DNA from 2 places in the Streptomyces sp. CA-251387 genome. Region 2 is predicted to be linked to the other one. Evidence: riboswitches for the same ligand, from Rfam matches in the RefSeq annotation. Region 2 holds a riboswitch; the other holds the start of a gene.

Region 1 (14,874 bases), 5.1 Mb from region 2:
GGTGGCCGATCGTGTAGTACGGGTGCAGCGCGGACAGCGGGTCCTGGAAGATCATCGCCATGTCGCGGCCCCGCAGCTTGCGCACGTGGTCCGGGTCGGCGGACAGCAGCTCGGTGCCGTTCAGCCAGATCTCGCCGGAGATCTGCGCCTTGCGCTTGCCGTACTGGCCGGCGGTGTGCAGGCCCATGATGCCGAGCGAGGTCACCGACTTGCCGGAGCCCGACTCGCCCACGATGCCGAGGGTCTTGCCCTTCTCCAGCTGGAAGCTGAGCCCGTCGACGGACTTGACCAGGCCGTCGTCGGTCGGAAAGTGCACCTTCAGGTCGCGCACTTCCAGGAAGGAGGCCGGGGCCGGCGAGGTGCCCGTGGGCTCCCCCACGGCCGCTCCGGTCTTGCTGAGTTCCGTCATGCGAGCCTCACTCGGGGGTCGATCACGGCGTACAGGACGTCCACCACGAGGTTGGCGATGAGCACCGCGAGAGAAGTGATCAGGGTGACGCCCAGGATGACGGGCAGGTCCTGGTTCTTGATCGCGTTGAGCACCGCCTGGCCGAGGCCGGGCAGGCTGAACGTGGTCTCGGTCAGGATCGCGCCGCCGATGAGGGCGCCGAGGTCCATGCCCAGCATGGTCAGGATGGGCGTCATCGTCGAGCGCATGGCGTGCTTGCGGATGACGACGCCCTCGCGCAGGCCCTTGGCGCGGGCGGTGCGGATGTAGTCCTCGCCGAGGATCTCCAGCATGGTGGCGCGGGTGATCCGGGCGTACATCGCCGCGTACAGGAACGCGAGGGTGATCCACGGGAGGATCATGCCGCCGAGCCAGCCGGTGAAGCTCTCCTCCAGTGGCACGTACTCCGCGTTGATCCAGCCCAGACCGTAGGAGAAGATCGCCAGGCTGAGCAGACCGGTGAAGTAGATGGGCAGGGAGACACCCGCGAGGGCGACGACCATCGCGCTGCGGTCCCACAGGGTGCCCCGCTTGAGGGCGGAGAGGACACCCGCCGCGACACCGAACAGCAGCCACAGCACGGCGGCACCGAGTGCGAGCCCCAGGGTCACCGGGAAGCGGTCGGTCAGCACCGGCCAGATGGCCTGCTCGCTGCGGAACGAGTAGCCGAAGCAGGGCGCGGCGCACTCCGTGATGTCACCGCCGGCCGCGTAGGTGCGGCCCACGAAGATGCCCTTGAAGAACTCCCAGACCTGGACGTAGATCGGTTCGCTCAGGCCGAGCTTCTGCCGCACGGCCTCGACGGCCGCAGGGTCGGCCTGCTTGCCCACGAAGCTGGTGGCGATGTCGACACCCGCCCACTTCGGGACGAGGAAGAAGATGCCGAAGACCACCATGACGATGACCACGAGCATCACTGCGGCGGCGAAGAGCCGCCTGATCAGATAAGCGAGCACAGATCTCGGCCCGCCGCGGACCGTGGGCCACCGGAGGTCGTCCGATGGCCCACGGTCACGCCGCGCCGGCCTTCACCTGCCTTTCGTGCCGTACGGCGGGTGTGCCGGGGTTACTTCGCGGACTTCAGGCCGAGGTTGACGAAGTCGTACATGCCGCTGTACGCGTCCGTCGTGTAGACGTTGGCCAGGTTGTTCCCGCGCCAGTTGATGAACTTCTCGAAGACGAAGGGCAGGTAGTAGCCGCCCTCCATGACCTTGTGGTTGATCTCCGTGGCGATCTTGACCTTGCCGGCGTCGTCCAGCGTGGTGACGTACTGGTTGAACAGGCCGTCGATCGTCTTGTCCTTGATCAGGGCGTAGTTGTTGTTGCCGCTCTCGAGGATGTACTTGCTGCTCCACAGCGGCAGACCGTAGCCCTGGACGGACGGGAAGTCCGGGCCCCAGCCCATGATGATGATGCCGTAGCCCTTCTTCTTCACGTTCGAGGGGCTGCCGATGATGCCGGAGCTCTGCGAGCCGTCGTACTGGTCGATGTCGACCGTGATGCCGACCTGCTTCAGCGAGGCCTGGAGGGACTCGGCGGTGGCCACCTCGGCCGGCTTGTTGTTGCGGACGGCGATGGTGGTCTTGAAGCCGTTCGGCTGGCCGCAGGCCTTCAGCTCTTCCTTGGCCTTGGCGACGTTGCCCTTCTTGTTGGCACCGGCGAGCTCGTACGGGTCGTACTTCTGGCCCTCGGCGCCCGGGACGGACGGCGGCAGCATGTTGGTGCCGATGTCACCACCGGCGACCGGGCCGCCGCGCGCGTTCTGCAGCGAGACGTGGTCGGCGCCGTAGATCACGGCCTTGCGGCAGTGGATGTTGTCGAACGGCTTCACACTCTGCGGGAAGACCGCGTAGCGGATGTAGCCGGAGACCGGGTTGTCCAGGTTGGCCTTGTGCTGCTTCAGGGCGGTGGTGCGGCCCTGCGGCGACATACCGGTCTGGTTGATGTCCAGGTCGTAGTCGCCGGCGATCAGGCGGGCGTCCATGTCGTTGGCGTTCGTGAAGAACTTGACCGTGATCTTGTCCGGGTAGGCCTTGCGGATCGGGTCCGAGGCCTGCTTCCACTCGGTGTTGCGGACCAGCGTCAGGTCCTTGCCCGGGTTGTACGACTGGAACTTGTACGGGCCGGAGGAGAACGGGTGCAGGCCGTACTTGGACTTGGTGTCCTTGTCCTGGCGGACCGGGGACGCCGAGGTCAGGGCCAGCATCTCCTCGAAGTCGGAGTTGGCCTGCGGCAGTTTGAAGACGATGGTCTTGTCGTCCGGCGTCTCGATGGCCTTCAGGCCCAGCTTGTCCGCGGCCTTGTCCTTGTACGGGCCCGGGTACTCGCCCTTGGGGTCGAGCACGTCCTTCAGGTAGACCGGGCCGCCGGACAGCACGTCCTGCGCCCACTGGCGCTCGATGCCGTACTTGATGTCCTTGGAGGTGATCGGCTTGCCGTCCTCCCACGTGACCCCGTCACGCAGGGTGTACGTGTAGGTCTTGCCGTCGTCCGAGATCTTGGCGAGCCCGGTGGCGAGGTCGGGAGTCAGCTCGGCGCCGGCCTTGCCGGGCTCGGCCTTGCCCGTGACGAGCTGGCGGCTGTAGTAGCGCGAGAAGTTCCACATGAAGCCGTAGTAGCCACGCGTGGTGTCCCACGAGTCGGCGTCCTGGACACCGGCGAACTTCAGCGTGCCGCCCTTCTTGGCGAGGGAGGCCTGGGCAACCTTGTTGTTCGCGGCGTCGAAGCCCGGCGCGCCGCCCTTCGACCCCTCGTTGTCGTTGCCGCCGCCGCACGCCGCCGTGGTCAGCAGCGCGGCGACCACGGCGGCAGCGGCCATGGCCTGCTTGCGCCGCCCTGAGGTGCGTTGGGTAGTCACGATCTCGGATCCTCCGGATTTGAAGAGAGACCCCGTGTGGTGCCACGGGTCACTTGCGTACGGCAGTTCAGCGGGAGCCCTTCGGGTCCAGCGCGTCACGCACGCCGTCGCCGAAGAGGTTGAAGGCAAGAACGGTGATGAAGATCGCCACGCCCGGGATCACCATGTACATGGGGTCCGAGTCGTAGTAGTCGATCGCGCTCGAGAGCATCTGCCCCCAGGAGGCCGTGGGCGGCTTGACGCCCACGCCCAGGAAGCTGAGTGCCGCCTCGGTGAGGATGTTGGTGGGGATCATCATCGTCGTGTACACGATGATGGGGGCGACGAGGTTGGGCAGCAGTTCCTTGAACAGGATGTAGAACCGCCCGGCGCCGAGCGATCGGGCCGCCTCGACGTACTCCCGCTCGCGCAGCGAGAGCGTCTGGCCGCGGACCACGCGTCCGATGTAGGGCCAGCCGAAGAAGCCGATGACCAGGATCATCACGAACAGGCGGACACCGGTGCCGGTCAGCCCGAGCATCTCGTTCGGCATGACCGAGACCAGCGCGATGATGAACAGCAGCTGCGGGAAGGCCAGCAGGCCGTCCATGACCCGGCTGATGACCGAGTCGACCCAGCCGCCGAAGAAGCCGGCCAGGACGCCCAGGACGGTGCCGATGACGACGGCGACCAGCGCGGACAGGAAGCCGACGAGGAGCGAGATCCGGGCGCCGTAGACGATGCGCGCGAAGATGTCGCGGCCGCTGACCGGCTCGACACCCAGCAGGTGCTCGCCGCTGATGCCGCCGAGCGACCCGGTCGGCGTGCCGAACAGCGGGTCGATCAGGTCCTCGTGGTGCGTCTCCGGGTCCTGGCCCACCAGGTTGGCGATCACCGGCGCGAGCAGGGCGACGGCGATGAGCACGAGCACCACGACACCGCCCGTGAGGGCGAGTTTGTCCCGCTTCAGCCGCTCCCAGGCGATCCGTCCCAGGGAGCGCCCCTGTACGGCCTTGGCGCCGGTGGTGGCGACCGCCGCCTCTTCGGCCGCGCTGGGGGCAGCTTCCGCGGTCGGCTCGTGCAGTGGTGCCGTCATCAGGCAGGGACCCCTCTTCGATTCAACCGGCGGTAGCCGGCCCGCGCTTGCCGCTGTGGCGGCGTGATCAGTCCGTTGTACTCGTTCCTCGCACAGAGGGGCGAGCACCCCTGGAGCGGGAGTCTTCAACGCTTCAGCGTTTTGTTGCCAGAGTTGGCGAGGAAAGGATGCGCAACCGTGATGCTGTCTGGGGGGTTCCGTTATCCGAACAGCAGGTAACGACCGTCGGACGCCCATCAGTTGGGGCGTATGAGGGCGGACCGGGACCTTCCGATCGCATCTACGCGCGGAGATCCGCCTGTGAAACCGAAGTCGATGGCCGTCTGGGCCTGCGACAGTGCGGGTGCAGACTGAACAGTAGGTTAGCCGGAGAACGATCAGCGCTGATCAGTAACGACCCTGCGCCGGAGGGTAACCGTAGCCCGCCGCCGGAGCCTGCGCGGGGGCGACGGCGTGGGCCTCGCGGTCGTAGAAGGGCCGGGCGCTCGCGCGCATCCACATGGCGACCGGGTCGTACTCGTCGGACATCGCCACGGTCGAGACGGGCAGCCCGTCCGGGACCGCGCCGATCGACTGCGACATCATCGAGCGCACCGAGTCCACGGCGGGCGGGCTGGTGTCGTACACGTCGAGCCCGATCGCGAGATAGGGCGCACCGAGCGCCGGCTGCACCCAGGCGCGGCGCAGGGAGCGGACGGCCGGGGTGCGGTGGGCGTTCTGCGCGAGCAGGGCGTAGAACTGCGGGATCTCGATGGCGGGCTCCGACAGGCGCAGCGGGCCGGCGGGCTGGCGGTCCAGGCCGGTGGCGATGCGGCGCAGGTCGAGCCAGGGGATGCCGACGCCCCCGCCGGGGGCGTGCGGGTTGAGCCAGAGGCCGTAGTGGTCCGGGTAGAGGGTGCGGGCGACGTCGACGCCGTCGACCACTTCGTAACTGCGGTTCCAGCCGCTGGCCGACAGTTCCTGGGCGGAAGTGACGCACGGGGCGTAGCCGTGGCCGTCGACCTCCATGTTTCCGTACTGGGCGTCCGGGGAGCCGGCCTGGCCGTGCCACAGCAGCATCCAGACCTGGCCGGCGGACGGGGTCGCGAGCGCGCGGAGGAGCGCCTCGTAGGCGTCGTAACGCCCCGGCGTCACCTGGCGCAGCATGTGCTCGACCTGTCCGGTCGCCGCGGTGCCGCTCGCGCTCACCTTTTACCGCCCTTTCGGGAAACAGCCGTTTTCGCAACCAGCTTAAGCGTTGAGAGCTCGGGACTTGATGTGGTCTGCGGGCCGCGGGCCCTGTGCGGCTTGCCGCGCGCACGCGGGGAGCCGCACATCGATGCAGCCCCGCGCCCCTGAAAGGGCGCTGCCCCTCAGGGACCCCTAGAAGTCCCGCTGGTAGAAGGGCCTCACCTTCGCGCGCATCCACTCGATCACCGGATCCTGGGCCACGTCCAGCAGGACCAAGTTGACCGGCCACTGGATCGGGACCTTGCCCAGGGCTCGGCCCAGGGCGTCCGTCGGAGCGGCGCGCAAGTCGCCCTCCCACTGGGAGAGTTCCACGCCTATGAACATCACGGGGGCGGCCGTCTCGATCGCTGCCAGGCAGCGGCGGGCCGTGAGGACGACGCCGGTTTCGGCGAACTCGGCCGACGCCGCCGCGAGGAAGTCGACCGGGTCGTCCTGCCAGTCGGGTTCGTAGAGCTTGACGCGGCCCCCGGAGGTGAGGCCGTCCAGCGGGGTGCGGCCCACGCGGCAGAGCTCGGCCACCGCCGCCGGGGGCAGGGGAACGCCGACCACGCCGTCCGGGTTGACGGCGATGCCCACCTGCGGGGGCAGGCCGCGGGCGAACTCCACGGCCGGGGCGACGGTGTACGACATGTGGGAGCCGACGACCTGGCGGAACTGCTCCTCGGAGCTGAAGACCGGGACGTATGCCTGCCCCTCGATCTCCATCGTGGGCAGGTCCAGCGGGCCGCTGTGCGGGCCGCCCCCGTTGGGCAGGGGCACCCAGACGAAGCTGCGGCCCAGCACCTCGATGATCCGGCCGCCCGCCGACGGCAGGCCGAGGGAGGCCGAGAGCACCTCCTCCAGCTCGTTGCCGGGCCAGCCGCCGTGCGGGTGGAGGTGTGTCTGTGCCGGGAAGTCCGCGGGGAGATCCGCTGGGAAGTCCATCTGTCTGACCGCCTGCTGTGAACCACGTCTGTGGCCCAAAAGGCTATCCGGTGTCGGGGCGGGGCAGGTCCAGAGTGGGGCAGGTCCAGTGTGGGGCAGGCCCAGAGTGGGGCAGGTCCGGGCAGGCCCTGGGGGACCTCAGCCCGTGAACCCGATCCGGCGCAGTACGTCCGCCGCCGACCGGTCGATCAGTACCGCCGAGCCGCAACCCTGGGGCAGGTCGCCCTTCTCCACGGAGTGGAGCAGGCGGGCGGCCGCTCTGCGGTGGCGCAGGAAGGCGTAGCGGGAGACGCCTCGGCCGCGCTCGCGCTGGCCTTCCAGGGCGGCGTCCGGAGCGACGTCCAGCAGGAGCAGGTGGAGGGTGCCGCCGCGGCGGCGGGCCTCGCGGGCCAGCCAGCCGCGCACCCAGGCCTGGGTCCCGCAGTCGTGCACGACGACGCCCTCGCCGGAGCGCAGGGCGCGGCGCAGTCCGGCGTAGTGCGCGAGGCGTACCAGAGGGCGGTAGACGCCGTAGGGGAGGAAGCCGGGCATGCGGGCGTCCCAGCGGTCCCGGGTGTCCTGGGAGTCGATGCGGATGCCCTTCACCGTCCGCTCCATCAGCGTGGACTTGCCGCTGCCGGGCAGGCCGGTGACCACGACGAGGTCCTTGGGGCCGAAGAGCAGGGCGTGCGGGCTGTGGCCGGAGCGCTCGCGCAGGTCGCGGACGACGGGTGCGGGACACGTGCCGCGGGCATCGGCGGCCGGGGCCGCGGGCTGCTTGGGCAGCGCGATGCCCGAGGTCGTGGCGTACGCCGTGGTGCGGTTCACCGTCATCGTCCTCCTCCGGGGTCAGGATTCCCCATCCCCACTGAGCGTAAAGAGAAGGTAATGGAGGATCTCTCGCGTTTTCGTTCGCTTCCCGCCACAAGCCGGTTACAGAGGTGGCCTGCCACAGACGAGCCCGGCATGCAATGATGTCCGCGCCAACTGCATACCGGCCGTTTGAATCCGCGCGGGAGAGTTCCCAGCAGTGCATCGCTGGGACGCCGAAGGAGCAAGTCCCTCCCTTGAATCTCTCAGGCCCCGTTACCGCGCGGGCGAGGCACATCTGAAAAGCGGGCCGTCCCTCTCTTCGAGACGTTCGAGTCTTCGAGCAGAGGCGTGGCTCCACCCAAGGTGCAAGCCGTGATCGTCCCCGTGGCGGTCGTGGCGAACCTCTCAGGTTCCGATGACAGATGGGGAGGAACGACCTCGCCCTCCCCACGCTCGAATTCGCTCGCGCGGGGGACCCCCATCGCCCCTGGGAGACGACCGACCGATGAGCAGTACCGAACCCACTGGACCGCGCCGCACCGCGCTCGATGCCCTGCATCGCTCGCTCGGCGCGACGATGACCGACTTCGCCGGCTGGGACATGCCGCTGCGCTACGGCTCCGAGCGCGACGAGCACAACGCCGTGCGCACCAAGGCCGGTCTGTTCGACCTCTCCCACATGGGCGAGATCACCGTCACCGGCCCGCAGGCGGCCGCCTTCCTGAACTACGCCCTGGTCGGCAACATCGCCTCCGTCGGCGTCGGCCGCGCCCGCTACACCATGATCTGCCGGGCCGACGGCGGCATCCTCGACGACCTGATCGTCTACCGGCTCGCCGAGACCGAGTACATGATCGTCGCCAACGCCTCCAACGCCCAGGTCGTGCTGGACGCGCTGACCGAGCGGGTCGCCGGCTTCGACGCCGAGGTACGTGACGACCGGGACGCGTACGCCCTGATCGCCGTCCAGGGTCCCGAGTCCCCGGGAATCCTGAAGTCACTCACCGACGCCGACCTCGACGGCCTGAAGTACTACGCCGGCCTGCCCGGCACCGTCGCCGGCGTCCCCGCCCTCATCGCCCGCACCGGCTACACCGGCGAGGACGGCTTCGAGCTGTTCGTGAAGCCGGAGCACGCCGTCGAGCTGTGGCAGGCCCTGACCAAGGCGGGCGAGGGCGTCGGCCTGGTCCCGTGCGGCCTGTCCTGCCGGGACACCCTGCGGCTGGAGGCGGGCATGCCGCTGTACGGCCACGAGCTGTCGACTTCCCTCACGCCCTTCGACGCCGGGCTCGGCCGGGTGGTGAAGTTCGAGAAGGAGGGCGACTTCGTCGGGCGCGAGGCGCTCGCCGAGGCCGCCGCCCGTGCCTCGGAGAACCCGCCGCGCGTCCTGGTCGGCCTGGTCGCCGAGGGGCGTCGCGTCCCGCGTGCCGGGTACCCGGTCGTCGCCGGCGGCGAGGTCATCGGCGAGGTCACCTCGGGTGCGCCCTCCCCCACGCTGGGCAAGCCGATCGCCATGGCGTACGTCGACGCGGCGCACTCGGCGCCGGGCACGGCCGGGGTCGGCGTGGACATCCGCGGCAGCCACGAGCCGTACGAGGTCGTGGCGCTGCCGTTCTACAAGCGGCAGAAGTAGCACCAGAAGCGGCAGAACCCGCGCCAGACGGAGAGACTGGCAGCGGCCCGTGCGTGACCCTGCGCACATTTCCGCTGCTCACGCACGTTTCCAGCTGTCCCCCATTCATCACCACTCCCGCGCGTACAGGAGAATTCAGGCCATGAGCAACCCCCAGCAGCTGCGCTACAGCAAGGAGCACGAGTGGCTGTCGACCGCCGAGGACGGCGTCGCGACGGTCGGCATCACCGAGTTCGCGGCCAACGCGCTCGGCGATGTCGTCTACGCCCAGCTCCCCGAGGTCGGCTCGACCGTGACCGCGGGTGACACCTGCGGCGAGCTGGAGTCGACCAAGTCGGTGTCCGACCTGTACTCCCCGGTCACCGGCGAGGTCGTCGAGGTCAACGAGGACGTGACGAACGACCCGTCGCTGGTGAACTCCGCCCCCTTCGAGGGCGGCTGGCTGTTCAAGGTACGCGTCACGGAGGAGCCGGCCGACCTGCTCTCCGCCGACGAGTACGACGCCCACACCGCCGGCTGAGGAGTCGTATCCCCCTATGTCTGACATGTCACTTCTGAACGCGCCCCTGCACGAGCTCGACCCGGCCATCGCCGCCGCGCTCGACGCCGAGCTGGAGCGTCAGCAGTCCACCCTGGAGATGATCGCCTCCGAGAACTTCGCGCCGCTCGCGGTGATGGAGGCGCAGGGGTCGGTGCTGACCAACAAGTACGCCGAGGGCTACCCGGGACGGCGCTACTACGGCGGCTGCGAGCACGTCGACGTCGCCGAGCAGATCGCCATCGACCGGATCAAGGAGCTGTTCGGCGCCGAGTACGCCAACGTCCAGCCCCACTCCGGCGCCTCCGCCAACCAGGCCGCCCTGTTCGCCCTGGCCCAGCCCGGCGACACGATCCTGGGGCTGGACCTCGCCCACGGCGGCCACCTCACCCACGGAATGCGGCTGAACTTCTCCGGCAAGCAGTTCAACGTGGTCGCGTACCACGTGGACGACGCCGGCCTGGTCGACATGGCCGAGGTCGAGCGGCTCGCCAAGGAGCACCGCCCGAAGGTGATCATCGCGGGCTGGTCGGCATACCCGCGCCAGCTCGACTTCGCCGAGTTCCGCCGGATCGCCGACGAGGTCGAGGCGTACCTGTGGGTGGACATGGCGCACTTCGCGGGCCTGGTGGCCGCGGGCCTGCACCCGAACCCCGTCGAGTACGCGGACGTCGTCACGTCCACCACCCACAAGACCCTCGGCGGGCCGCGCGGCGGCATCATCCTCGCGAAGAAGGACTTCGCGAAGAAGCTGAACTCCTCGGTCTTCCCGGGCTTCCAGGGCGGGCCGCTGGAGCATGTGATCGCGGCGAAGGCGGTCTCCTTCAAGGTCGCCGCGAGCGAGGAGTTCAAGGAGCGCCAGCGCCGCACGGTCGAGGGCGCGAAGATCCTCGCCGAGCGGCTGACGGCCGCGGACGCCCGTGAGGCGGGTGTCAACGTCCTGTCCGGCGGCACGGACGTCCACCTCATCCTGGTCGACCTGCGCGAGTCCGAGCTGGACGGCCAGCAGGCCGAGGACCGCCTCCACGAGGTCGGCATCACGGTCAACCGCAACGCCGTCCCGAACGACCCGCGCCCGCCGATGGTGACGTCCGGTCTGCGCATCGGCACGCCCGCCCTGGCCACCCGCGGCTTCACGGCCGAGGACTTCGCCGAGGTCGCGGACATCATCGCCGAGGCGCTCAAGCCGTCGTACGACGCGGAGGCGCTCAAGGCCCGGGTCAAGGCCCTGGCCGACAAGCACCCGCTGTACCCCGGTCTGAACAAGTAGTTCCTTTTTGTGGGGTGTCCCGCACACTGGTCAGTGAGCGAGCGGGGCACCCCGCAGAAACCCTTCTGCACCACCCCGTATTGAGGAGTCCCCGTGGCCATCTCGGTCTTCGACCTGTTCTCGATCGGCATCGGCCCGTCGAGCTCCCACACGGTCGGCCCGATGCGCGCGGCACGCATGTTCGCGCGACGCCTGCGCAACGAGGACCTGCTGTCCTCCGTGGCGTCCGTCCGCTCCGAGCTGTACGGCTCGCTCGGCGCGACCGGCCACGGCCACGGCACGCCCAAGGCGGTGCTGCTGGGCCTGGAGGGCGCCTCGCCGCGGACGGTGAACGTGGAGACGGCGGACCAGCGGGTGGAGGACATCAAGGCAGCGGGCCGGATCCGGCTGCTCGGCGAGCACGAGATCCCGTTCTCCTTCGACGACGACATGGTCCTGCACCGCCGCAAGGCGCTCCCGTACCACGCGAACGGCATGACCCTGTGGGCGTTCGACGCTTCCGGGGCCGAACTGCTGTCGAAGACGTACTACTCGGTGGGCGGCGGCTTCGTCGTCGACGAGGACGCGGTCGGCGCGGACCGCATCAAGCTCGACGACACGGTGCTGAAGTACTCCTTCCGCACGGGCGACGAACTGCTGCGCCTGACGAAGGAGACCGGCCTGTCGATCTCGTCACTGATGCTGGAGAACGAGCGGGCCTGGCGCACGGAGGAGGAGATCCGCGCGGGCCTGCTGGAGATCTGGCGGGTGATGCGGGAGTGCGTGTCGCGCGGCATGTCGCGGGAGGGCATCCTGCCGGGCGGCCTGAAGGTCCGCCGCCGTGCCGCGGTCTCCGCCCGCCAACTCCGGGCGGAGGGTGACCCCTTGGCGCACGCGATGGAGTGGATCACGCTCTACGCGATGGCGGTGAACGAGGAGAACGCCGCGGGCGGCCGGGTGGTGACGGCCCCGACGAACGGCGCGGCGGGCATCATCCCGGCAGTCCTGCACTACTACATGAACTTCGTGCCGGGCGCGGACGAGGACGGAGTGGTCCGCTTCCTGCTGGCCGCCGGCGCGATCGGCATGCTCTTCAAGGAGAACGCGTCCATCTCCGGCGCCGAGGTCGGCTGCCAGGGCGAGGTCGGCTCCGCCTGCTCGATGGCGGCGGGCGCGCTGGCGGAGGTGCTCGGCGGCTCCCCGGAGCAGGTCGAGAACGCCGCCGAGATCGGCATGGAGCACAACCTCGGGCTGACGTGCGACCCGGTCGGCGGCCTGGTCCAGATCCCGTGCATCGAGCGCAACGGGATGGCCGCGGTCAAGGCCGTCACGGCGGCGAAGATGGCGATGCGCGGGGACGGCTCGCACAAGGTGTCCCTGGACAAGGTCATCAAGACGATGAAGGACACCGGCGCCGACATGAGCGTGAAGTACAAGGAGACGGCGCGGGGCGGGCTGGCGGTCAACATCATCGAATGTTGACAATTCCACGTCACGGACGCGTCAGCCGTGCCACGGTGGGGCATACACCCATTCCAACCCCTGTCCCCCCACCGGCGTTTCAGGGAGTCCCCTCATGCTGCGCGGCATCGACGTAAGCGCGTACCAGTCGTCGACCTACGACACGGACGGCATCTCCTTCGTCTTCATCAAGGCGACGGAGGGCCGCTCCTACGTCAACCCGAAACTCGGCGCCCAGACCAAGCGCGCCCGCGACGCCGGCCTCGTCGTCGGCTTCTACCACTTCCTCTGGCCCGGCAACCTCTCGGCCCAGGCGGAGTACTTCGTCAGCAAGGCCCCCGAGAGAGCGGGCGACATCCTCGCCGTCGACTGGGAGACGACGAGCGCGGGGACGCATGCGAGCAACGCGGAGAAGGATCTGTTCATCCGAAAGGTGAAGGAGAAGCGACCGAACAATCCGGTCGTTCTGTATGCAAACAGACACTACTGGCTGAACGTCGACAGGACGTCATACGCCGGCGACGGTCTCTGGATCGCCGACTACGTGACCGCCGGCAAGCCCCGCATCAGGGCCAAGTGGCGCTTTCACCAGTACACGGACGACCCCCTGGACAAGAACGTCGCGGACTTCCCCAGCAAGGCCGCCCTGCGTGAATGGGCCGAGAACGCATGACGATCCAGTGGCCCGACGTAGCCAGTTCTGCCCTGAGTCGCCTGGCGGGCGGATCAGCGAGGTACCTGTTGAGCAGCTCGAAGGTGCGAAGCTCGGGCGGCAAAGAGCGCCCGACGCATTGAGCGGCGAGTACTCGGACGAAGGCTTGTGCTCACCGCATCCGCGACACTCGATGACCCCACGCTTGACCATCTCCTGAACGACGCCGCTGGCCCTCTTCGCCCGCAGCGGCGTGAGCGGTTGGCCTTTGCTCTGCCGTTGGTAGTGACCAGTACAGAACCCTCGGGAGTACATGGCCCTGGCGCATCCCTCGAAGGAACATGAGCGCCCCTCAGCCGTTGCGCGCTCTGGATTGATGGGCGCCAGCCCTCTCCCTCGTCGGTGCTGCATGTAGTGCGTCTTGCACAGACCCTTCGTCAGTGGGTACCTGTCGGACGACCGGCCGCACGCCCATCCGTCCCCATACGCCTCGCACACCTTCACCCAATCCCCCTGCTACAGAAATTCGTTGACCTACCATCCGATCAACGACGACGTCGAACACGCGTCACGCTTGCGCACATCAATGCGGTTATCAGGGGTGGCGTTGGGGCTCATATAGGCTCCACCTGCGGCGAAGCAATCGCCGTACGGAAGAGGGGAACTTCTCGGCATGGGTGGGACCGTCGCTGCGGTCAGCAGCAACAGCACGTACTCGTTCACCAAGCCCAACCGCGACAGCATCACGCTGATCGCCGGGCTCGGAGTGGAGGGTGATGTGCATGCGGGGGTGACCGTGAAGCATCGGTCTCGGGTGCAGCGGGATCCTTCGCAGCCCAATCTGCGGCAAGTGCATTTCATCCATGAGGAGTTGTTCGAGGAGGTGCGGGCGGCCGGCTTCGAGGTGGCCAGTGGGGAGCTCGGGGAGAACGTCACGACGCGCGGGATCGATCTGCTCGGCCTGCCGAAGGGGACCCGGCTGCGGCTCGGGGACGAGGCCGTCGTGGAGGTGACCGGGCTGCGCAATCCATGTGCGCAGATCGACGGGTTTCAGAAGGGGCTGCTCAAGCAGGTCGTCGGGCGGGACGGCGACGGGAGCGTGCGGTTCAAGGCGGGGATCATGAGTGTGGTCGTCGCGGGCGGTGTCGTGCGCCCCGGGGATCCGGTGGCGGTGGAGCTGCCGGACGGGCCCCACCTGCCCCTCGAGATCGTCTAGCGTCCGGCCATGCCGGCAAGCGCCTCGGCCTGCCGCCGGCCTTGGAGCGGCACGGCGGGCGCTGGGCGGTACTGATCCGGTCCCGAACATGACGAAGGGGCGCCCGTCGGCCGCGCAGGCCTGCCGGGCGTCCCTTTCGCGCAGGTCACTTGTTCAGGAAGGTCCAGAACTCGTCGAACGACAGGAGCTTGTCGCCGTCCAGGTCGCGGCTGTTGATGATCGCCTGGGCGACCGCCTCGGTCACGTTCCAGTCGCCCTCCTGGGCCAGGGCGGTCTTGAACTCGGCGGCCGTGATGGCACCGTCCCCGTCCGCATCGATGCGCTCGAACTGCTTGCGTGCTTCCTCGATGTCGATGTGCGCCACCGATCCGCCCCTTTTCTCGCGTGTGTCATGGTGTGCTGGCTTACTGCCGCAGGTCAGATTAACCGCCTGCCCGCGCCTCCAGTGCGGCGACCACCCAGGCGAACTCCGCGCGGTGGGCGGACGCGGGTCCATGGCCCTTCACCACGGCCAGCAGCTCGCGATAGCGGGAGACCTTGTCGTTCGCGCCGGCCCTCATGCGTTCGAGCACGGCCGCCGGGTCGGCGTCGCCGAGCAGCTCCCCCAGGATCCGCTCCGCCTCGGGCGACTGCGGTGCGATGTCCTGCTCCCTCGCCTCGGCCGCCAGCTTCACCAGCTTCCTGGCGAACCACATCGACGCCCCGGCGGGCGTCTCGGGCCCACGGCCGGCCGCGTTGAACTCGGCCACACTGCGCATGTGCGCCCGGAACTCCGGGTCCTGGAGCAGCTCGGCCAGCT
Region 2 (14,874 bases):
CACCTCGGTGATCTGGGAGTCGAGGGGCCAGGCGCATCTCTTCGGTGCGCGTGGCGTCTCCGGAATCCTGAACGTGGAGATCACGCCCGAGCTCGCTGTACGCCTCGCAGGCGCCTATGCGACGACCCTGAAGAAGGGGTCCACCGTCACCACGGCCCGCGACCACTCCCGTGGTGCCCGGGCACTGAAGCGAGCGGTCATCTCCGCGCTGCAGGCCAGCGCCATCGACGTACGAGACCTGGAGAACGTACCGCTGCCTGTGGCGCGACAGCAGACAGCGCGGGGTAGTGCCGGCGGGATCATGATCCGGACGACTCCCGGGGTGCCGGATTCCGTGGACATCATGTTCTTCGACGGGCAGGGGGCCGACCTGTCGCAGGCCAGCCAGCGGAAGCTGGACCGGGTCTTTGCGAGGCAGGAGTACCGGCGTGCGTTCCCAGGAGAGATCGGGGACCTGCACTTCCCGGCCAGCGTCTTCGACTCGTACACCGGGTCGTTGCTGCGGAACGTCGATACGACAGGGATCTCCGAGTCCGGGCTCAAGGTCGTTGTCGATGCGTCGAACGGCAGTGCGGGGCTCGTACTCCCCAGTCTGCTCGGCAAACTCGGGGTGGACTCGCTGACCATCAACCCCGGTCTCGACGAGTCCAGGCCCACGGAGTCGGCGGATACGCGGCGGTCCGGGCTGGTGCGGCTGGGAGAGATCGTGGCCTCCGCGCGAGCCGCGTTCGGAGTGAGGTTCGATCCGGTCGGTGAGCGGCTGTCGCTGGTCGACGAGAAGGGACGGATCGTCGAGGACGACCGGGCCCTGCTCGTCATGCTCGACCTGGTGGCCGCCGAGCGGCGCAGTGGGCGGGTCGCGCTGCCGGTGACCACCACGCGGATCGCCGAGCAGGTGGCGGCGTATCACGGGACACAGGTGGAGTGGACGACGACCTCGCCCGACGACCTGACGCGAGTCGGTCGTGACGACACGACGATCTTCGGTGGTGACGGTAAGGGCGGGTTCATCGTCCCCGAGTTCAGCAGTGTCTTTGACGGTACGGCGGCCTTCGTGCGGCTGATCGGGCTGGTGGCGCGGACACAGCTCACGCTCAGCCAGATCGACGCGCGGATTCCGCGGGCGCATGTCATCAAGCGGGACCTTGCGACTCCCTGGGCCGTGAAGGGGCTTGTGATGCGGCGAGTCGTCGAGGCGGCCGGAGATCGTTTTGTCGACACCACCGACGGCGTGCGGGTCGTGGAGACCGACGGCCGCTGGGTGATGGTGCTGCCGGATCCGGCCGAGGCGGTCACCCATCTGTGGGCCGAAGGGCCCGACGACGCGTCCGCGCAGGCACTCCTCGACGAGTGGTCGGCGGTCGTGGACAGCGCCGGCCGCTGAGGCAGGCACCACGCGCGCGTGCCGGACAGGAGTCCCCCAGGGGGCCTGTCCGGCACGCCGGTGGGGCCATTCGGAGGTGGCGGTCGCGACATGCGACGATGTGCGGCATGCCGCAGCCCCCCGTTCGGAGCACACCTACGCCCCCCTCGCGCCCGGACGCGTCCATGTCGCTGCTCACCAACGTCATGGATCACAGCCTCGACGACGGGTACGCCGAGGCCGCCGCCCGGAAGAAGGCCGCAGGCGACGGGGGCCTGCCCAAGACCCTCAGGGCGAAGCTTGGGCTCGCCGCCGGGCTGGTGCTCGCAGCGCTCGTGGTGACCGTGGGAGCCGCGCAGGCGCGGGTCGCGGCCCCCGTCATGGCCAAGGAGCGCGAGGAACTGGTCGACCGCATCGACCGGGAGACCGCGGCGGCGGACGATCTGGAGGAGACCGTCGACAAGCTGCGCGAGGACGTGAGCGCGCGGCAGCGTGAGGCGCTGAAGACGACCGGTGACAGTGATCAGGCGGAGTTGGTGGGCATCCTGGCGGGCGCCGTCGAGGTGCACGGGCCAGGCGTGAAGCTGGTCGTGAACGACGCGAAGGAAGCCTCCACGGGGGGTGACGGTGACCCGCGCGGAACGTCCGGGTTCTCGGACACCGGCCGCGTGCGCGACCGCGACATGCAGCGCGTGGTCAACGGGCTGTGGGAGTCGGGCGCCGAGGCCGTCTCCATCAACGGGCAGCGGCTGACGGCCCTGTCGGCGATCAGGGCCGCGGGTGACGCGATACTGGTCGACAACAAGCCGCTTGTGCCGCCGTACACGGTGCTCGCGGTGGGGGACGGGGAGCGGCTGAGCACCAGGTTCCAGGACAGCGCCGATGGGCTGTATCTGCACGCCCTGCAGGAGAACTTCGGGATCAGGACCAACATCTCCGTGCAGGAGGACCTCCGATTGCCCGCCGCACCGAGCGTGATCGTACGTACAGCACAGCCGAACACCGAGAAAACCGAGAAGGGCACATCGTGATCGCCGTACTGGGCCTCGTCGTAGGAGTCGTGGCCGGCCTTTTGGTCCGGCCTGAGGTTCCGGCGGTCGTCGAGCCTTACCTGCCGATCGCCGTCGTGGCGGCTCTCGACGCCGTCTTCGGAGGTCTGCGGGCCATGCTCGACGGCATCTTCGACGACAAGGTCTTCGTCGTGTCGTTTCTGTCCAATGTGGTCGTCGCCGCGCTGATCGTGTTCCTGGGCGACAAGTTGGGTGTGGGCGCCCAGCTGTCCACCGGTGTCGTCGTGGTCCTCGGCATCCGCATCTTCTCGAACGCCGCGGCGATTCGCCGGCACGTGTTCCGGGCGTGAGGGCGATGAGCAATCACGACGAGACGGCCGAGAACAGGCTGCGCAAGGAGCTGCCCGAAGAGGTCCCCGCCGGCGCGGACGGGGCCGTGGCGCCTTCGGGGGAGCAGGAGGCCGAGCGGACCGAGCTGACCGGGCGGCAGCGGCTGGTGAAGGGGCTGTGGCCGCCGAGGGTCACCCGGGCCCAACTCATCGTCGCGGTGCTGCTGTTCGGCCTCGGCTTCGGCCTCGCCGTCCAGGTCGCGTCGAACAGCGACGGGGACAGCGCGCTGCGGGGCGCACGTCAGGAAGATCTCGTTCGCATCCTCGATGAACTGGATGACCGTACTCAGCGTCTTGAGGACGAGAAGCAAGGTCTCGAGAAACAGCGCGACGAGCTGGAGAACAGCTCGAACCAGGCCGAGGAGGCCCGCAAGCAGACGGTCGAGAAGGAGAGACAACTCGGCATTCTGGCGGGCACGGTGGCCGCGCAGGGACCTGGCATCACGATGACCATCGACGACACGAAGGGGACGGTCGAGGCGGACATGCTGCTCGACGCGATCCAGGAGCTGCGCGCGGCCGGCGCGGAGGCGATCCAGGTGAACGGCGTACGCGTCGTCGCCGGCACCTATCTGACGGATTCCGGCAACAGCGTGAGCGTCGACGGGAACAAGATCAACGCCCCCTATCGTTTCAAGGTCATCGGCAAGCCGCAGGACCTCGAACCGGCGCTCAACATCCCTGGAGGCGTGGTGCAGACTCTCGAGAAGGAGCAGGCCACCGTGACCATCGAGCGGTCGGACAAGATCGTCGTGGACGCCTTGCGAGCGGCGAAGCGGCCTGACTACGCTCGGTCGTCCTCCCAGTGAACCGGCGGTGCATGGGGGACGTCCGGCGAGGGCATGAGGTTGCGGGGGGTCGGCGCACCGAATGGGTGGTGCGTGGTGGAAACTGTCTGGTGGAGACGGACGTTGTGAGGATGTCCGGGTCGGCCAGTAGGTTCAGTCAGGGTTCGTCCTGCCCCACGGGCGGGTCTGTTTCGGTCAAGGGGAATCGCCCGTGAAGTTGTTTGCGAAGTTGTTCGGCAAGAGCGCGCGAGAGGGCAGCGACAACGCGACCGCTCGTCACCGCGCGCAGGGGGACGACGAAGGTCAGCGCCCGCTGTTCAGGGACCAGGTGCCTGGGCCGGGCGGTGACATTTCCGGAGGTCAGGGCGCGCCGTCGGTTGACCCTGGCCAGTCCGGCGGCATAGGTTTCGGGCAACCGTCAACCTCAAGTACGGGTGGAGGGTTTTCCCCGATGTCGGCCCTGGTGTGTACGAGGTGCGGTAACCGCAACGCGGAGAACAGCCGCTTCTGTTCCAACTGCGGCGCTCCGCTGCGGGGCGGTGCGCCCGAGCGTCCGTCCGAGACCACCTCCACGATCTCCATCTCCGGCCTTGAGGCCTACGACTCCGAGGCCACGGGCCAGACGCCGATTCCGGCCCTGTCTCCCGAGGCGCAGGCGGCCGTCGACGCGCTGCCGCTGGGCTCCGCGCTGCTGGTGGTGCGCCGCGGTCCGAACTCGGGCAGCCGCTTCCTCCTGGACAGTGACCTGACCACGGCCGGGCGGCACCCGCAGAGTGACATCTTCCTGGACGACGTGACGGTCTCGCGTCGGCACGTGGAGTTCCGCCGCAGCCCGGACGGTTCGTTCACGGTGGCCGACGTCGGCAGCCTGAACGGCACGTACGTCAACCGCGAGCGGATCGACCAGGTCGCTCTGCACAACGGCGACGAGGTGCAGATCGGCAAGTACCGGCTGGTCTTCTACGCGAGCCAGCGGGGCTACTGACCCTCCCCCGGATGCCGTCCGGGGAGACCCAGGGAAGGTCCATGCTGAAAACACCGAGTGGCGGTGCCGGGCACGGCGCCGCCGCCACGGACAGTCGGCTGATGAGCATCGGCACGGTCCTGAACGTGCTGCGCGAGGAATTCCCTGACATCACCATCTCCAAGATCCGTTTCCTGGAGTCGGAGGGCCTCGTCGAGCCGCGGCGGACCCCGTCGGGGTACCGCAAGTTCAGCGCGCAGGACGTCGAGCGGCTCGGGCACGTACTGCGGATGCAGCGGGACCACTATCTGCCGCTCAAGGTCATCCGTGAGCACCTGGACGCCATGGAGCGCGGCGAGGCCGCGGCTCTGCCGACTCTGTGCCGCCAGCGTGCCGGCGAAACCGTCCTGGAGTCCGTTGAGGGGTCTCCGGCGGCCCGGATAGGCCGAGCCGAGCTGCTTGCCGCCGCCGGGGTCGGTGAGCGGGAACTCGAGGAATGGGAGTCGTACGGCCTGATCGGTCCGTTGCCGGACGGGGTGTACGACGCGGAGGCGGTCACCGTGGCCGCTCTCATCGCAGAGCTGGGGCGATTCGGGATCGAGCCAAGGCATCTGCGGGTGATGAAGGCCGCCGCCGACCGTGAGGCCGGGCTCGTGGACCAGGTCGTGGCGCCGCTCAGGCGGCACCGCAATCCGCAGACCAGGGCACACGCGGAGGCTCGTGCGAAGGAACTGGCGGGGCTCACGGTGAAGCTGCACGCCGCGCTCGTGCAGACCGCTCTCGGGGTGCGGCTGCCCTGAGCCGGGATGCCCGGGGGAGGCCGTATCAGCCGCCCGTTCTCTGCTCGACTACCCAAACGTCCCGAGCACGGCCTAGGGTTGCTGTGTGAACGAGCTCGATGTCGTAGGTGTCCGGGTCGAAATGCCCTCCAACCAACCGATCGTGCTCCTGCGTGAAGTGGGAGGCGACCGCTACCTCCCCATCTGGATCGGGCCGGGGGAGGCGACGGCGATCGCCTTCGCCCAGCAGGGCATGGCCCCCGCGCGACCGCTGACCCACGACCTGTTCAAGGACGTGCTGGAGGCCGTCGGCCAGGAGCTCACCGAAGTACGCATCACGGACCTGCGTGAGGGCGTCTTCTATGCCGAGCTGGTCTTCGCCAGCGGGGTCGAGGTGAGTGCCCGCCCGTCCGATGCCATAGCGCTGGCGCTGCGCACCGGAACGCCGATCTACGGCAGCGACGGAGTGCTCGACGACGCGGGCATCGCGATTCCGGACGAGCAGGAGGACGAGGTGGAGAAGTTCCGCGAGTTCCTCGACCAGATCTCGCCCGAGGACTTCGGCACCAGCAGTCAGTGAGGCGGCGTGGGCGGCTCGGCGGACTCGCGGTCCGTGACGGCACGGCCCACAGCCGGTTACGGCTCAAATGCCGGCATTTGCCAGCGGCGAGTAAGTGCGTCCCGAGGCCTGCTCCGAGGGCATTCGGCTAGCCTTTCCCCGCGGTGGGGTGCGGGAAACCACTCCTAGGGTGATTATCACTCGGCGTGCCGAGTGTGGCGATCGTTGACGCACCCCTGGTGACTGCCTACCGTCGAGAAGGCAGGTCAAGGACGGAGGTCGGCGTGAGCAGCAGCGGCGACGGTATGGCTGGGGGTGCCCCCGGACGCAGTCTTGGGGCGAGCAGTCCGTGCCCTCCCCCGAGCTCTCAGCTGCGTTCGGCCGATCACGCTGTGCAGCGACCGACGGCCGTGCCGAGCAGCGGCGGAGGGGCGGCGTCCATGGCATCCGAGCAGATCGGTTACCGCGGTCCGACGGCATGTGCGGCCGCCGGCATCACCTACCGGCAACTCGACTACTGGGCGCGTACCGGCCTCGTAGAGCCGAGCGTGCGGCCGGCGTACGGGTCGGGGACGCAGCGGTTGTACAGCTTCCGGGACGTCGTCGTCCTGAAGATCGTCAAGCGGTTCCTCGACACCGGTGTGTCGCTGCAGAACATTCGCACCGCCGTGCAGCATCTGCGGGAGCGGGGCTTTCGTGATCTGGAGCGCATGACGCTGATGAGCGACGGTGCGACGGTGTACGAGTGCACGTCGCCGGACGAGGTGCACGCGCTCCTCCAGGGTGGGCAGGGGATCTTCGGGATCGCCGTGGGTGTGGTGTGGCGGGACGTCGAGAGTGCGTTGTCGCAGCTGCACGGGGAGCGGATCGACACCGGCGAGACGCTGATCGGGCACAATCCGGCGGACGAGCTGGCTCGGCGGCGTAACCGGGCGGGCTGAGCCGCCTTCACAACCTGCGCCGAGGCGCCCCGCGGTGGCCGTCGGTGGCGAGGCTCGGCGGTCGGCGGATCAGTGGTCGTAGCAGGGCATTGTCAGTGGCGTGAGGCAGCATCGGAGATGTGAGGAACGCGCCTACGATCCTGCATCTCGACATGGATGCCTTCTACGCCTCGGTGGAGCAGGCATCCAAGCCGAGCCTGCGCGGGAAGGCCGTGATCGTGGGCGGGCTCGGGCCGCGGGGAGTCGTCGCCACCGCGTCCTACGAGGCCAGGGTGTTCGGGGTGCACTCGGCGATGCCCATGGCCCAGGCGCGTCGGCTGGCGCCGAACGCCGCGTATCTCGTGCCGCGCTTCGGGATCTACCGTGACATCAGCGAGCAGGTGATGGGGCTGCTGCGGGAGCTGTCGCCGTTGGTGGAGCCGCTGAGCCTGGACGAGGCCTTCGTGGATCTGGAGGCCGGGGGAGTGGCCTGGGACGCGGAGTCGGCGCGGCTGGTGGGGACGCAGCTGCGCGCCGACATACGGGCGGTCACCGGGCTTGCGGGGTCGGTGGGGCTGGCCGCGTCCAAGATGCTGGCGAAGATCGCCTCGGAGCAGGCCAAGCCGGACGGGCTGGTGCTGATCGAGCCGGGGACCGAGAGGGCGTTGCTCGGGCCGATGTCGGTGCGGACGTTGCCGGGGGTGGGGCCGGCGACGGGGGACCATCTGCGGCGGGCCGGGATCCACACGGTCGACGAGATCGCCGAGGCGGGTGAGGACGAGCTCGTTCGGCTGCTCGGCAAGGCGCATGGGCACGCCCTGTATGCCATGGCGCTGGCGCAGGACGAGCGGCCTGTGGTGGCCGAGCGGGAGGCCAAGTCGGTGTCGGTCGAGGACACGTATGACGTGGACATTCACGACCGGGTTCGGGTGGGCCTGGAGGTGCAGCGGCTCGCCGATCGCTGTGTGCGGCGGCTGCGGGGGGCGGGGTTGTCCGGGCGGACCATCGTGCTGAAGGTGCGGCGGTACGACTTCTCCACGCTGACGCGTTCCGAGACGCTGCGGGGGCCGACGGATGATCCGGCCGTGGTGCGGGAGGCGGCGGCGCGGCTGCTGGATGCCGTGGACACGACGGGGGGTGTGCGGCTGCTGGGGGTCGGGGTCAGTGGTCTGGCCGACTACACGCAGGAGGATCTGTTCGCGCAGGCGGCGGGGGAGCGGGTCGAGTACGCCGAGGAGGAGGGCGGACACGAGGAGGCTGCGGAGGAGCAGCGGGATGTGCCTGTCGAGCGGCGGTGGGTTGCGGGGCATGACGTGCGGCACGTCGAGTACGGGCACGGGTGGGTGCAGGGGAGCGGGCTGGGGCGGGTGACTGTGCGGTTCGAGACGCCCGGGTCGGGGCCGGGGCGGGTGCGGACGTTTCGGGTGGACGATCCGGGGTTGGAGGGGGCGGATCCGCTGCCGTTGGTGTCGAGGAGGCCTGGAGGGGCTGGGAGAGCTGGGGCTGGTGGGGGTGGTCGGGCTGGTGATGGGGCTTCGGATGCGGAAGTCGGGCCGGGGGAGGCGAAGAGTGGGGGATTGGGGGAGGCGCCTGCGGTGCCTGGGTAGGGCGGGGGTGTGCCGGGTTTGTTGCTCGCCCGGCGATGGGGTTGGCCCAGGTGGGTTCGCTCGAGTGTGCCAGCGGGGTGCCGCTGCGCCCCCCGGTGCCGCCCCAGCGGCACGACTGCCCGCAGCTATGTGGGAGAGGGGGTTCCGGGTGTGCTGGACTCCGGTGGTGTGACTGGCTGCTGCTGCGTGGGATGAGAAGCGCCGTGTGCCAGCTGGCGGCGCCTTGTGCCGCATCGGCCGCCGGGGTCGGGCGGGTGTCGGGGTCGGGCAGGTGGCAGAGTCGGGCGGGTGTCGGCTCGGGATGACGTCTGTCAGGTGGGTGGCGGCTTGGTGGCACGGCTGGCTGTAGCTGTTTGGGGTCGGCGGCGGGACGGGCGCAGCTCCGTGGGGGTGAAGTGGCTGGGTGTCGGCTTGGTGAAGCTGCGGCGTACGGCGGCGTTCCCTGCTGGGCGGGCGTTTGTCGTCGGGGTGGCAGGCCGCGGGGGCGTTGGCGTGGGACGTCGTCTGGTGGGTGAGTGTCTCGATCGTGCGGCTGGCCAGCGCCGGGGGGGGGTGGCTGGGAGTGGGAGTGGGAGTCCTGTGGGTTGGGGGAAGGACAGGCGGCGTTGATCGTGGTCAGCTGTGTGGATGCGGGGTCTTGGGGCCCTTGTCGTTCGGGGGCTCCGTGCCTGCCAGTTTGCCGAAGTCCCGGTCCGGGATTGGGGGTGGAGCGGCCACGTCCAGGCCGTAGTGGTGGTAGAGCTGGAGCTCCTGTTCGGGGGAGAGGTGGCGGCCGACGCCGAAGTCGGGTGCGTCCTTGATCAGGGCGCGGTCGAAGGGGACGCGGAGGCTGCCCTCCACCAGTTCGCTGGGCTCCAGGGGGACGAAGGCGTCCCGGGAGAAGAGACCGGTGCGTATCGCGGCCCATTCCGGCACTCCGGTCGCGTCGTCGAGGTAGACCTCGTCGATGGTGCCGATCTTGGTGCCGTTGCGGTCGAAGGCCTTGCGGCCGATCAGGTTGCGCGGATCGATGTCGGTCTGCACGGGCCCTCCACTTGGTCGCAACTCATCCGTTAGCACTACGAAAAGGCACATCCGGGTGGGCGGCCACTCGAAGAAGCGTGCGTTGACCCCGCTGGTAGGCTTGCTAGCGGCTGCTGACCCTGTGCGGGAGAGTCCTCCAGACACCATCGGAGGCGCCGAAGGAGCAAATCCTCCCCGGAATCTCTCAGGCCCACGTACCGCACGGACGAGGTCACTCTGGAAAGCAGGGCGGGTGTCGACGGCTTCCGCTCTCACCGACGGTGAAAGCCGGGAACCCTCATGGGTGACCCGGTGAAGCTCTCAGGTTGAGATGACAGAGGGGGAGGCCGTCCGGGTACCCGCGCCGTGGTGCCCCTCGAAGGTCGCGTCAGACCAGGAGGCCTCCGCAATGACCGCCCATCGCATTCCGCTCTCCGAGCTCGAACAGGGAATCCCTTTCGAGCAGCGTCATATTGGTCCCGATCTTGAGGCTCGGGCCAAGATGCTCGCCCAGGTCGGATACGGCTCGCTCGACGAGCTCACCGCCGCCGCGGTTCCGGATGTGATCAAGAACGCCGACTCGCTGGATCTGCCCGGGGCGCGTACCGAGGCCGAGGTGCTCGCTGAGCTGCGGTCGCTCGCCGACCGCAATCAGGTGCTGGACTCGATGATCGGGCTCGGGTACTACGGGACCTTCACGCCGCCGGTGATCCTGCGGAATGTCATGGAGAACCCTGCCTGGTACACCGCATACACGCCCTACCAGCCCGAGATCTCCCAGGGGCGGCTCGAGGCCCTGCTGAACTTCCAGACCATGGTCGCCGAGCTCACCGGGCTGCCGACCTCCGGTGCCTCGCTGCTCGACGAGGGGACGGCCGCGGCCGAGGCCATGGCCCTGTCCCGGCGCATGGGCCGGAACAAGAAGGGGCTGTTCCTGGTCGACGCGGATGTGCTGCCGCAGACCATCGCCGTGATCGAGACCCGGTCCGAGCCCACCGGTGTGGAGGTCGTGGTCGCCGACCTCAGTGACGGCATCCCGGCCGAGATCGCCGGGCGTGAGATCAACGGCGTGCTCCTCCAGTACCCGGGCGCCTCCGGTGTCGTACGGGACATCAAGCCCGTGATCGAGCAGGCGCACGAACTCGGTGCTCTCGTCACCGTCGCCGCCGATCTGCTCGCGCTCACGCTGCTGAAGTCGCCCGGGGAGCTCGGGGCGGACATCGCGGCCGGGACGACGCAGCGGTTCGGTGTGCCGATGGGCTTCGGCGGGCCGCACGCCGGCTACATGGCCGTACACGAGAAGTTCGCGCGCAGCCTGCCCGGGCGGCTTGTCGGGGTGTCCGTCGATGCCGACGGGAACAAGGCCTACCGGCTCGCCCTGCAGACGCGTGAGCAGCACATCCGGCGCGAGAAGGCGACCAGCAACATCTGCACCGCTCAGGTGCTGCTCGCCGTGATGGCGGGGATGTACGCCGTCTACCACGGGCCCGAGGGACTGAAGGGCATCGCCCGGCGGACCCATCGGTACGCCACGGTCCTGGCCGCGGGGCTCACGGCCGGCGGGGTCGAGGTCGTGCACGGTTCCTACTTCGACACGCTGACCGTACGAGTGCCGTCGAAGGCCGCCGAGGTCGTCGCCGCGGCCCGGCAGAACGGTGTCAACCTGCGGCTCGTCGACGCCGACCACGTGTCCGTCGCCTGCGACGAGACCACCACGCGGACCCAGCTGGGCGCTGTATGGACGGCCTTCGGGGTCGAGGGTGACATCGAGGCGCTGGACGCGCAGACCGAGGACACGCTCCCGGACGCGCTGCAGCGCACCGACGAGTACCTCACGCACCCCGTCTTCCACGAGTACCGCTCCGAGACGGCGATGCTGCGCTACCTGCGCAAGCTCGCGGACCGGGACTACGCGCTGGACCGCGGCATGATCCCGCTGGGCTCCTGCACGATGAAGCTCAACGCGACCACCGAGATGGAGCCGGTCACCTGGCCGGAGTTCGGGCAGTTGCACCCCTTCGCGCCCGCCGAGCAGGCGCAGGGCTATCTGACGCTCATCCGTGAGCTGGAGGAACGTCTCGCCGAGGTCACCGGCTACGACAAGGTGTCGCTGCAGCCCAACGCCGGGTCGCAGGGGGAGCTGGCCGGGCTGCTCGCCGTACGCGGGTACCACCGGGCCAATGGTGACGAGCAGCGGACCGTGTGCCTGATTCCGTCGTCCGCGCACGGGACCAACGCCGCCAGCGCCGTGATGGCCGGCATGAAGGTCGTCGTCGTGAAGACCGCCGAGGACGGCGAGATCGACGTCGAGGACCTGCGGGCGAAGATCGAGCAGTACCGGGACGAGCTGTCGGTGCTGATGATCACGTACCCGTCGACGCACGGCGTGTTCGAGGAGCACGTCGGCGACGTCTGTGCCCAGGTGCACGAGGCCGGTGGTCAGGTGTACATCGACGGGGCCAACCTCAACGCCCTGGTGGGGCTTGCCAAGCCGGGGCACTTCGGCGGCGACGTCTCCCACCTGAATCTGCACAAGACCTTCTGCATCCCGCACGGCGGTGGCGGTCCGGGCGTCGGGCCCGTGGGTGTGCGCGCTCACCTGGCGCCGTATCTGCCGAACCACCCGCTGCAGCCCGCCGCGGGGCCGGAGACGGGCGTGGGGCCGATCTCGGCCGCGCCCTGGGGCTCCGCGGGGATCCTGCCGATCTCGTGGGCGTACGTCCGGCTTATGGGCGGCGAGGGGCTCAAGCGGGCCACGCAGGTGGCGGTGCTGTCCGCCAACTACGTCGCCAAGCGGCTGGAGCCGCACTACCCGGTGCTGTACACCGGGCCGGGCGGGCTCGTCGCGCACGAGTGCATCATCGATCTGCGGCCGCTGACCAAGGCGACCGGTGTGAGCGTCGACGATGTGGCCAAGCGGCTCATCGACTACGGCTTCCACGCGCCGACGATGTCGTTCCCGGTGGCCGGGACGCTGATGATCGAGCCGACCGAGTCCGAGGACCTGGCCGAACTCGACCGGTTCTGCGAGGCGATGATCGCCATCCGTGCGGAGATCGAGAAGGTCGGGTCGGGCGAGTGGCCCGCCGACGACAATCCGCTGCGGAACGCTCCGCACACCGCCGGCGCGCTGGGCGGGGAGTGGGAGCATGCATACAGCCGTGAGGAGGCCGTGTTCCCGGCCGGTGTGTCGGCCGCCGACAAGTACTGGCCGCCGGTGCGCCGGATCGACCAGGCTTTCGGTGACCGGAACCTGGTGTGCTCCTGCCCGCCGCTGGATGCGTACGAGGACTGACGTTCACGGGCCGACGCCTCGACGTAGGTGGGGTAAGGGCCGACGAAGGTGAGTAAGGGCTCCGCCTTGGCCGTAGTTGGCCGGGCGGAGCCCTTGTGCGTTCTCGTGCTTGCGTGTGCTGGGAGGTCCTTGCGTGTGCTCGCGCGTCCTCGCGTGTGCTGCGCGTCCTGGTGCGTCACGCCGTGGTCAGGGCCACCTCCGTCGCCTTGACCAGGGCCACCACGGGGACTCCGGGGGACAGGGCGAGGTCGGTGGTGGCGTCGCTGGTGATCGCCGCGGTCAGGGCGCCGCCCTCCACGGCGATCCTGACCGACGCCATGGCGGCGCCCGTGGCGAGGCCGGTGATCGTTCCCGGGATCTGGTTGCGGATGGACAGACCCTCCACCGGGGCGGTGGCCAGGGAGATCTCCGTCGCCTTGACCAGGGCGTTCACGGCTGTGCCCGGGGTCAGGCCGAGGTCCTCGACGGCCTCCAGGGTGATCGCGGCGGTGAGGTCTTGGCCACCGGTGAGGCGGACTTTGACCGTGGCCATGACCTCGCCCGGCGTGATGGCGGTGACCGTGCCGGGGAGCTGATTGCGGATGCTCAGGCTCATGGGGGCGCCTCGCAGACGGTGGGGGTTTGTGAGGTTTTGGTTTTGGGCCGGATTTGTGGTGGTTTGAGATCCCGATCCCTACCGTAGTGCGCCGTGCTGTCAGCTCACGTGCGGTCGATGTGGACGTTCGTCGACTTCACGCGGGCGGTGGCCTCCATGCCCACCTCCAGGCCAAGTTCCTCGACCGCCTCCCGGGTGAGCAGGGAGACCAGCCGGTGCGGGCCGGCCTGGATCTCGACCTGGGCCGCCACGTCGCCGAGTTTGATCGCGGTGACGATGCCGGGGAAGGCGTTGCGGACCGAGGTGTACGAGGTCTCCTCCTCGCCGGTGCCGGACTTGGCGAGTTCGACGGAGAACGCGGCGAGGTCCCTGCCGTCGATGAGGCGCCGTCCGGTCTCGTCGCGGTGGGTCGCCACACGGCCCGCGTCCGCCCAGCGGCGGGCGGTGTCGGGGCTGACGCCGAGCAGCCGCGCCGCCTGGCCGATCGTGTAGGAGTGCATGCCGGTCACGATAGGGGCACCGACCGGGAACTGCGGGCGGGGGGTTGGCCGTTGGATATAACGCGATAGAGCGTCAGTGTGGTGGGTGTCATGCGATCGGGGTGAGGGTATGTCGGCTGAGCTCTCGCGTACGGGGCCGCGGGCCTCCGACGCGGACCCGGACCGCGTCGTGGATGTGCTGAACACCGCGGCGAGGGACGGTCGGCTGAAGAAAGCGGACGAGTGGTGGCGTCATCGGCGTCACCGGCCGGACGCGCTCGCCTGCTCCACCCCTCGCCCACCCAAGGTGCGGGCAGTGAAGTCGAGGGTCACCGAACCGCCCTGCATGCTCGATCCGCACGACCTCCTTGGCCTCGGCCGTCCTGCGCGTCGAGATCGCCGGGCGGATCACCTACGAGGGGCCCTGGTACGTCCTGCGCGGCGCACGCCGTTCAGAAGATGCCCGACGCCCTGAGCACCGCGCGCGTCGTCACGTCGTCGATCTGGTGCCCCAACTGCTCCAGTACGTCCGTCCCTTCGACCAGCGTTCCGTGTTCGCGTGAGCGGCGTACCCCGGTGTCCAGCTCGTGCCACAGCAGCGGGTTGGCGACCAGGGTCCGGGGGTCCAGCTCCAGGCGGTGGCCGTCCGTGTCCCGCAGGATCAAGTGCGCGGAGATGTCGCCGTACTGCCGCACGGCCACCAGCGCGTCCGTACGCACCCACTGCCGTCGCACGAGCCCCTGGACCTCCAGCCATCCAGGACCCGCTGTCACCCGCTGAGGGAGCAGGACCGTGAAGATCACGGCGGTCATGACGAGCCACAGCAGGGCCCGGGGCGGGGTCAGTGTCTCCGCGTCCAGGTCGACCAGGAGGGTCATGCCGAGGAAGGCCACAGCGCAGCCCGTGGCGAACCGGGCGCTGCCACGCCAGTGGCGGTCGTCGGTCAGAGCGGCACGCGGTCTGCTTCCTGCCACAGTGCAGACGGTACGGCGCCCCGCCGCCGAAGTGACCGCCGTCGACGGTGCTCTGACGCCTTACGGTTCATCCTTGACGCGATCCTGATGCCCGAGGCGGCGTCAGCCGGTGTGGACGCGTGGCCTGCGCTCGCGGTCCGGTTCTGCCTC

The links. Region 2 has a riboswitch for glycine ahead of gcvP (aminomethyl-transferring glycine dehydrogenase). Riboswitches for the same ligand answer to the same signal wherever they lie in the genome.
Region 1: it holds a riboswitch for glycine, as region 2 does, so the genes downstream of both, gcvT (glycine cleavage system aminomethyltransferase GcvT) here and gcvP (aminomethyl-transferring glycine dehydrogenase) in region 2, are expected to answer to the same signal.

What each region holds. Positions count from the first base shown of each region.
Region 1 is NZ_JBNJMJ010000001.1:6,599,058-6,613,931, reverse strand. It holds gene ACQEV2_RS29775 (ABC transporter ATP-binding protein) at 1-409, opposite strand, end outside; gene ACQEV2_RS29770 (ABC transporter permease) at 406-1,404, opposite strand; gene ACQEV2_RS29765 (ABC transporter substrate-binding protein) at 1,515-3,305, opposite strand; gene ACQEV2_RS29760 (ABC transporter permease) at 3,373-4,380, opposite strand; gene ACQEV2_RS29755 (enhanced serine sensitivity protein SseB C-terminal domain-containing protein) at 4,768-5,568, opposite strand; gene ACQEV2_RS29750 (enhanced serine sensitivity protein SseB) at 5,743-6,534, opposite strand; gene ACQEV2_RS29745 (AAA family ATPase) at 6,673-7,347, opposite strand; glycine riboswitch at 7,517-7,615, shown strand; gene gcvT (glycine cleavage system aminomethyltransferase GcvT) at 7,832-8,959, shown strand; gene gcvH (glycine cleavage system protein GcvH) at 9,102-9,479, shown strand; gene glyA (serine hydroxymethyltransferase) at 9,505-10,767, shown strand; gene ACQEV2_RS29725 (L-serine ammonia-lyase) at 10,861-12,228, shown strand; gene ACQEV2_RS29720 (glycoside hydrolase family 25 protein) at 12,323-12,880, shown strand; gene ACQEV2_RS29715 (MOSC domain-containing protein) at 13,533-14,075, shown strand; gene ACQEV2_RS29710 (EF-hand domain-containing protein) at 14,221-14,439, opposite strand; gene ACQEV2_RS29705 (MerR family transcriptional regulator) at 14,498-14,874, opposite strand, start outside.
Region 2 is NZ_JBNJMJ010000001.1:1,467,850-1,482,723, reverse strand. It holds gene ACQEV2_RS06475 (sugar phosphate nucleotidyltransferase) at 1-1,384, shown strand, start outside; gene ACQEV2_RS06470 (DUF881 domain-containing protein) at 1,483-2,394, shown strand; gene ACQEV2_RS06465 (small basic family protein) at 2,391-2,723, shown strand; gene ACQEV2_RS06460 (DUF881 domain-containing protein) at 2,729-3,571, shown strand; gene ACQEV2_RS06455 (FHA domain-containing protein) at 4,002-4,535, shown strand; gene ftsR (transcriptional regulator FtsR) at 4,577-5,314, shown strand; gene ACQEV2_RS06445 (bifunctional nuclease family protein) at 5,400-5,873, shown strand; gene ACQEV2_RS06440 (MerR family transcriptional regulator) at 6,137-6,793, shown strand; gene ACQEV2_RS06435 (DNA polymerase IV) at 6,913-8,379, shown strand; gene ACQEV2_RS06430 (PRC-barrel domain-containing protein) at 8,995-9,402, opposite strand; glycine riboswitch at 9,517-9,612, shown strand; gene gcvP (aminomethyl-transferring glycine dehydrogenase) at 9,791-12,676, shown strand; gene ACQEV2_RS06420 (TOBE domain-containing protein) at 12,852-13,271, opposite strand; gene ACQEV2_RS06415 (TOBE domain-containing protein) at 13,376-13,771, opposite strand; gene ACQEV2_RS06410 (hypothetical protein) at 14,203-14,724, opposite strand; partial or broken gene ACQEV2_RS06405 (amino acid transporter) at 14,827-14,874, opposite strand, start outside.